DNA from 2 places in the Mesorhizobium sp. CA5 genome. Region 1 is predicted to be linked to the other one. Evidence: predicted binding sites of a transcription regulator. Region 1 holds the regulator's gene; the other holds the start of a gene.

Evidence for each region. Region 1 encodes PhoB, which activates phosphate uptake and scavenging genes when phosphate is short. Its sites were predicted from a motif close to TGTCATNNANCTGTCAT; they were not measured.
Region 2: phnF (phosphonate metabolism transcriptional regulator PhnF) is a predicted target of PhoB. The motif match lies at 2,251-2,267, and genes of this name have one in related genera.

What each region holds. Positions count from the first base shown of each region.
Region 1 is NZ_JAIUHJ010000010.1:193,268-196,938, reverse strand. It holds gene pstA (phosphate ABC transporter permease PstA) at 1-270, shown strand, start outside; gene pstB (phosphate ABC transporter ATP-binding protein PstB) at 267-1,070, shown strand; gene phoU (phosphate signaling complex protein PhoU) at 1,091-1,798, shown strand; gene phoB (phosphate regulon transcriptional regulator PhoB) at 1,815-2,504, shown strand; gene LB529_RS15635 (ROK family protein) at 2,838-3,671, opposite strand, start outside.
Region 2 is NZ_JAIUHJ010000012.1:91,864-95,534, forward strand. It holds gene LB529_RS17335 (carbon-phosphorus lyase complex subunit PhnI) at 1-1,096, opposite strand, end outside; gene phnH (phosphonate C-P lyase system protein PhnH) at 1,098-1,709, opposite strand; gene phnG (phosphonate C-P lyase system protein PhnG) at 1,709-2,170, opposite strand; gene phnF (phosphonate metabolism transcriptional regulator PhnF) at 2,310-3,053, shown strand; gene LB529_RS17355 (zinc-binding alcohol dehydrogenase family protein) at 3,395-3,671, opposite strand, start outside.

The DNA.
Region 1 (3,671 bases):
TCCGGCATCGTCACCGGCATCCTTTTGGCGATCGCCCGCATCTCCGGCGAGACGGCGCCGCTTCTCTTCACCGCGCTCAACAACCAGTTCTGGTCGAGCAATCTCAATGCGCCGATGGCCAGCCTGCCGGTAACCATCTTCCAGTTCGCTCTCAGCCCCTACGAGGAATGGCAGCAACTGGCCTGGACGGGCGCACTCATAATCACCCTGACGGTTCTCGGGCTGAGCATCATCGCCCGCAGCCTAACCGGACGCAGAGAGGACAGATGAAACCGATGTTGTCCACCGACCTGAACGCAGCCGACACGACCGTCGAGAAGGCCAAGATCGAGGTCAAGAACCTCAATTTCTACTATGGCCAGTCGAAGGCGCTGAAGGACATCAACCTGTCCCTGCCCGAGCGCAGCGTGACCGCCTTCATCGGCCCGTCGGGCTGCGGGAAGTCGACGCTGCTGCGCGTGCTCAACCGCATCTACGAGCTCTATCCGAAGCAGAGCGCCGAGGGCCAGGTGCTGCTCGACGGCAAGAACATCCTCGACCGCTCGCAGGACCTCAACCTGCTGCGCACCAAGATCGGCATGGTGTTCCAGAAGCCGACGCCGTTCCCGATGTCGATCTACGAGAACATCGCTTTCGGCGTCAGGCTCTATGAGAAGATCAGCAAGGCCGAGATGGACAGCCGCGTCGAGCAGGCGCTGAAGCGCGCAGCACTCTGGAACGAGGTCAAGGACAAGCTCAACGCCAGCGGCCTCAGCCTCTCGGGCGGCCAGCAGCAGCGCCTGTGCATCGCCCGTACCGTTGCGGTGAAGCCCGAGGTCATCCTGCTCGACGAGCCGGCCTCGGCGCTCGATCCGCTGTCGACCGCCAAGATCGAGGAACTGATCGACGAGTTGCAGGCCGACTACACGATCGTCATCGTCACCCACAACATGCAGCAGGCGGCGCGCGTGTCGCGGCAGACGGCGTTCATGTATCTGGGCGAGCTGGTGGAGTTCGACCGGACCGAGAAGATCTTCACCTCGCCCCGCGAAAAGCGCACGCAGGACTACATCACCGGCCGCTTCGGCTGAGCTCATACGAGGACATCATCATGGCCGAACATACCGTCGCTTCCTTCGACGAGGATCTGAGGCAGATCAGCCGGCTCATCAACGACATGGGCGATCTCGCCAGCTCGATGGTCGGCGCTTCGACCAAGGCCCTGCTCGAGACCGACAATGCCATGGCGCAGCGCGTCGTTTCCGACGATGCCATCATGGACGCGCGCCAGCGCGAGCTCGACGACCGTGCCATCACGCTGATCGCCAAGCGCCAGCCGATGGCCGACGACCTGCGCAATGTGGTCGGCTCGATCCGCATGGCGGGCGACCTCGAACGCATCGGCGACCTCGCCAAGAACATCGCCAAGCGCGTCGGCTCGGTCGGCGTCAGCGCCGCGCCGCGCGACCTCACGCATTCGATCGATTCCATGGCGCAGCTGGTGCTGATCCAGGTCCAGGCCGTGATCCAGGAATATACGGTGGGCGACGCCACGGCGCTGGCCAAGCTTCGCAACGACGACGAGCGCATCGACGTCAAATACACATCCGTCTTCCGGGAGCTCCTGACCTACATGATGGAAGACCCGCGCAACATCACCGCCTGCACGCATCTTCTGTTCTGCGCCAAGAATCTCGAGCGCATCGGCGACCATGTGACCAACATCGCCGAGAACGCCTATTATGTGCTGACCGGCACGCAATTGCCCGCGAATCGTCCCAAGCAGGACGAGACGACAATGTCGGCGCCGGCCGCCTGACGAAGGGTATCTGCCAATGATCGCGCCACGCATCATGGTGGTGGAGGACGAGGAGCCGCTTGGGGTGCTGCTCCGCTACAATCTCGAATCCGAGGGTTACCAGGTCGAAGTGGTGACCCGCGGCGACGAGGCCGAAATCCGCCTTCAGGAAAACGTCCCCGACCTGCTCGTGCTCGACTGGATGGTACCCGCGGTTTCCGGCATCGAGCTCTGCCGGCGTCTGAGGATGCGGCCCGAGACCGAGCGGCTGCCGATCATCATGCTGACGGCGCGGGGCGAGGAAAGCGACCGCGTGCGCGGCCTTTCGACCGGCGCCGACGACTATCTGGTCAAGCCGTTCTCGACGCCGGAGTTCATGGCGCGCGTCAAGGCGCTGCTGCGCCGCGCCAAGCCGGAGGTGCTGTCCAGCGTGCTCAAGGTCGGCGACATCGTGCTCGACCGCGAATCGCACCGCGTCTACCGCAAGAAGAGCGAGATCAGGCTCGGCCCGACCGAGTTCCGGCTGCTGGAATTCATGATGCGTCATCCCGGCCGGGTGTTCTCGCGCAGCCAGCTGCTCGACAATGTCTGGGGCGAGACGATCTATATCGACGAACGCACCGTCGACGTCCATGTCGGCCGCTTGCGCAAAGCCGTCAACAACGGCCGCATGCCGGATGTCATCCGCACCATCCGCGGGGCGGGTTACGCGATCAGGGAAGATTAGGGGTAAGGCGCCGAGGCGCTGACGGATTCTGTCTCCAGCATCGGATCGCGTGCATTGGCGATTAGTCGAGACGCTTGTGCTTCGTCATCCACGGGCGGAGCAAGGAGCGCAGCGACGCAGCGCAGACCCGAGGATCCATTCCGTGATGTCGATGCGTTGCGACAGTCCAGAATTCTGTGCCGCTGCGCTCGACGCGTGAGGTAGCGGCATGGATTCCAGGGTCTCCGCGACGGAGCTTCGCTCCTGCTCCGCCCTGGAATGACGAAGCTGCGGGGCCTTCCCTTCGCTAATTTCAAGCGTCTGCTGCTGTCCCCGGACCTCTTCAAGGCTGCCTCAGGCCACGTTCTTTCCCGTCCCCGCTCTTGCCTGGCCTCCCGGCGCGAAAATCTCCTGGTCGACGAAGGTCAGCGCGCGCATGGCGCAGCCTTCGCGGATCAGCGGCAACTCGTTCGGCTCGGTGTCGAAGGAGATCGATTCGGAGTGCTGGCCGCCGGCCGTCTGGGCGATCGCTTCCCTTAGCGCCGGCTCGATTAGGTCGAAGGCGGCCGCGCTGACGCCGACCATGGCGACAGGCGCCGGGTCGATGAGGGCGAACAGGCTGCCGAGACCGAAACCAAGCGCTTCGCCGGCCCGGCGGTAAGCCTCCCGTTCGGGGCCGTCCCTCTCGCGCGCCTTCGCGGCAAGGGCCCGCATGTCGGCGTCGCCGACGTCGACCGGCTCGGCGTCCTCGCTCATTTTCATGGCGCTGCGCCAGATCGCATAGTTGCCGGCATAGGCCTCGACGCAGCCGCGGCGGCCGCAGCGGCAAAGCGCCCCGCCCGGGCGGTGAATCATGTGGCCGAACTCGCCGCCGGATGAATGCGTGCCGGTGAACAGCGCACCCTTGAGCACGAGACCCATGCCGATGCCGTGCGACAACAGGATGGCGATGAAGTCGTCGCGATAGCGCTCCGGGTCGCGCCATTGCAGCGCCACCGCCATCATGTTGCAGTCGTTCTCCATGGTGGCGGAGATGCCGAACTCCTTCTCTAGGATGTCGGCGAAAGGAATGTCGGTCAGCGGCGTTATCGGCGACCACAGCATGGAGCGCGCATGCGAATCGGTGATGCCCTGAATGCCCATGGCGATGCGGGCGACGCTGCCAATGTCGAGGTCGGGATCCTGCAG
Region 2 (3,671 bases), on a different contig from region 1:
TCTCCTCGGCGGCCTTGTCCTCGTTTTCCCGCGCTTCGTATTCGGCGCGCATGCCGCGAACCAGGCCGAGCTCGGCCTGGAAGTCGACATAGTGCGGCAGCTTCAGATGCTCGACGAAGCCGGTCGCCTGGACATTGTCGGAATGCGAAATGACGAACTCCTCGTCCTGCGCGGCGGCGACGACATCCTCGCCGAGCTCGCCGGCGCGTAGCGCCCTGTCGCACAGCGCCATCGCCATCGCCTTGCGCTCGCTCTGGCCGAAGACCAGGCCGTAGCCGCGCGTGAACTGCGGCGGCGCCTTGGCCGAGCCCTTGAACTGGTTGACCATCTGGCATTCGGTGACGCGGACGGAGCCGAGCGGCACGGCGAAGGGCAGCTCCGGCACATCCAGCTCCAGCTCGACCTCGCCGATGCGTATCTCGCCGACAAAGGGATGGTTGCGGGCGTAGCCGCGCTGCGTCGAATAGCCGAGCGCCAGCAGAAAACCTTCGTCGCCGCGCGACAACGCCTGCAGGCGGATGTCGCGCGCCATCGGGAATTGCAGCGGCTCGCGCGTGATGTCGCCGGGCACGTGGTCAAGCGGCATCTCGCCATCGGACTCGATCAGGCCTTCATGGGCGAGGATCGCCGAAACGCGCGGCATGGCCTCCGGCTCGACCGGACGCTGCGCCGGCATCTCGACCTCGGCGCCGGCGGCAAGCCCGGGATCGAGCAGGCGGTGGGTGTAGTCGAAGGTCGGGCCAAGCACCTGCCCGCCGGGCAGATCCTTGTAGGTGGCCGAGACACGACGCTCGACCTGCATGGCGCCGGTGTCGACCGGATTGGTGTAGCCGAAGCGCGGCAGCGTGGTGCGATAGGCGCGCACCAAAAAGATCGCCTCGATCATATCGCCGCGCGCCTGGGCAACGGCGAGAGCCGCGAGCTCGCGATCATAGAGCGAGCCTTCGCTCATCACCCGGTCGACGCCGAGCGCCAGCTGCTCGACAATCTGGTCGAGGCGCAGCGCCGGCACCGAACGGTCGCCGCGGCGGCGGTCGGCAAGCAGGCGATGCGCATTGGCAATGGCGGCTTCGCCGCCTTTCACCGCGACATACATGTCATGCCTCCATCGATTTGACGCGGGTGGTGCGCGGCAGGCAGGCAAGGTGGCCGGGCGCCGCCAGGATGATGTCGACGCCGCGCGGGAAACGCTGGTTGTTCTGCTTCCACTGCTCGACGAAATGGCGCGGCATGCCGGGAGGCGCGATCATCGACGTCTTTTCGATCCCCGGACCTTCGAGCAGCAGCGATGGGCCCGAGGCAAGATCGTCGACCAAGAGGATCAGCGTCGTCGAGCGGTCGGGATATTCTTGCGTGCCTTGCGCAAAACCATCGAGCGCCGCCATCTCCTTCGGATTGGCGATCAGGGCGAAATGTGCGTCGGCCGGCGTGTTTGCCGAGGGCGCGCCGGTGTGGAAGCCGAGCCAGGCCTTGACCGCGGCTTCCGCCTGCAGCGGCTGGTCGAGCCAGACCGGCGTGTCGTTGTCGCAGAGCGAGAGCGCCACGGCGCCGGCCGTCGCCGACAGCGGCGCCGGCGGGCGGGCGAGCTGCGGCAGCGGCTGGACGGTGCCGGGGCGGGCCATCGCGTCCATGATGGCGCGGAACACCGCCTGGGCGTTGAAGACCGGCTCTGCGAAGCCGCCGTCGATCGATTGCGTGGCGATATCCATCAGTCCTCTCCGCGCACCATGGTGAAGAAATCCACTTTCGTGGCCGCCGTTTCGACGCGCTTTGTCTCGCGCGCCGCAGCAAGCGCGGCGCGCAAGGGCGCGGCGAGCTTTGTCTCGACCGCTTCGCGGTGCGCTGGGTCCTGCCACAGCGCGTCGGCGATCGCCGCTAGCTTGGCTTTTCCCTTGTCGCGGCCAAGCGCATAGGAGTGGCCGACCTGGCCGGAGGGCAGCCGCACCGTGGCGCGGGTGACCGTCGCCTCGCCGACATTGAACGGCGCGCCGCCGCCGCCGATCCGCCCGCGCACCGTCACCAATCCGGTTTCAGGACCGCGCAAAAGCTCGGCCTCGGAGGGCAGGCCCGACTCGTTCCACAGGCGAGCGATGTCATCGGCCGCGGCATGCGCCAGCGTCGCCATCAAGGCTTTCCGCCCGGCCTGCTCGCGCGCTTCCTGTCCTCGCATGGCATCGCTCCTTGCATAAAGAAATTTGTCTATTGATATAGACAACTATACAAATTATACTCACTTGGTAACGGGAGTCCATGACGGGTGGATGACAACGGGTGCAAAAGTTTAGGGTGATGACGTTGGGGGCGGGGAAATGACCGGGCTGGCAAGCAGCATCGAGAGGCGCAATGGCGTATCACTATGGCGGCAGATCGCCGACAGGATCCTGCAGGCGATCGCCAATGGCGATTTCGCCGAGAATGCCGCGCTGCCGCCTGAAGTCGCGCTGGCCGAGCGCTACGGCGTCAACCGCCATACGGTGCGCAGCGCCATTGCAGCACTGGTGCAGGAAGGCGTACTGAGGGCCGAGCAGGGACGCGGCACCTTCGTGTTGTCGCGCAAGCGGCTGTCCTATCCGATCGGCGCGCGCACGCGCTTCTCGACCGGGCTGCAGGGGCAGACGAGCGAGCGGCATATCGCGCTGCTGTCGTCGTCGACCGAGCCGGCCGGCCGGCGCATCGCCGAGGCGCTGGGCATCGCCAAAGGCGCTGCCGTCATCCGCCTGGAGACGCGCGGCGAGGCCGACGGTCATGCGGTGTCGCGCGCGACGACCTGGTTCGATGCCAAGCGCTTCGCCGGCATCGAGGCGGCAATGGCGGAGACGGGATCGATCACCGCCTCACTGAAGCGCTTCGGCATCAACGATTATCTGAGGCATTCGACCGTGCTGTCGGCGCGCCATGCCGACGCAGACGATCTTGCAGCACTCGATCTGCAGCCCGGCGCCATCGTGCTGGTCACCGTCGCGGTCAACGTCACGCTCGACGGTGAGCCGATCCAATTCGCTGAATCGCGCTTTCCCGCGGAGCGGGTGGAGCTGAAGTTGTCGGTGTTGTAGGGAGTGCCGGTTTTATACGAGACCCGTGATTTATCGACCCACGCTGATGTCAGCTCAGCTCGGCCGCTTAATTGTCAGCGGCTTCGCGTTTGAGGAGCGCCTTCCCCCACTCCGTCGCCGCTTCGCGGCGCCACCTCTCCCCCCTCCGGAGGGAGAGGAAAGGAGCACGCTGGCGACCGGAGAAGCAGTGTGTCCGGTTGAAGAGCGTTGGCTGCAAGGCTCGCACCCTTCCTCTCCCCCGTCGATCGGGGGAGAGGTGGCTCGGCGAAGCCGAGACGGAGTGGGGGTCGACTTGTGCGGCGCTCCGTCAATTCGGGCCGAGTTCACCGCCTGTCCTGTTATCACCCGACCTCGATGACCGCCTTGATCAGTCCCGACTTCTCGTGCGTCCATCGGGCAAGGTCGCGCGGCGTTCCGGCGAGCGTGGTGCGATGGGTGACGAGCTTGTTCAACGGCACAGCGCCGTTGCGGATCGAATCTGCGACATGGTCGAAATCGGCCTTTAGTGCGTTGCGGCTGCCGATCAGCATCATCTCGCGCTTGTGGAATTCGGGGTCGGAGAAGGTGATGTCGTCCTTGACGACGCTGACCAGCACCAGCGTGCCGCCATGCGCGACA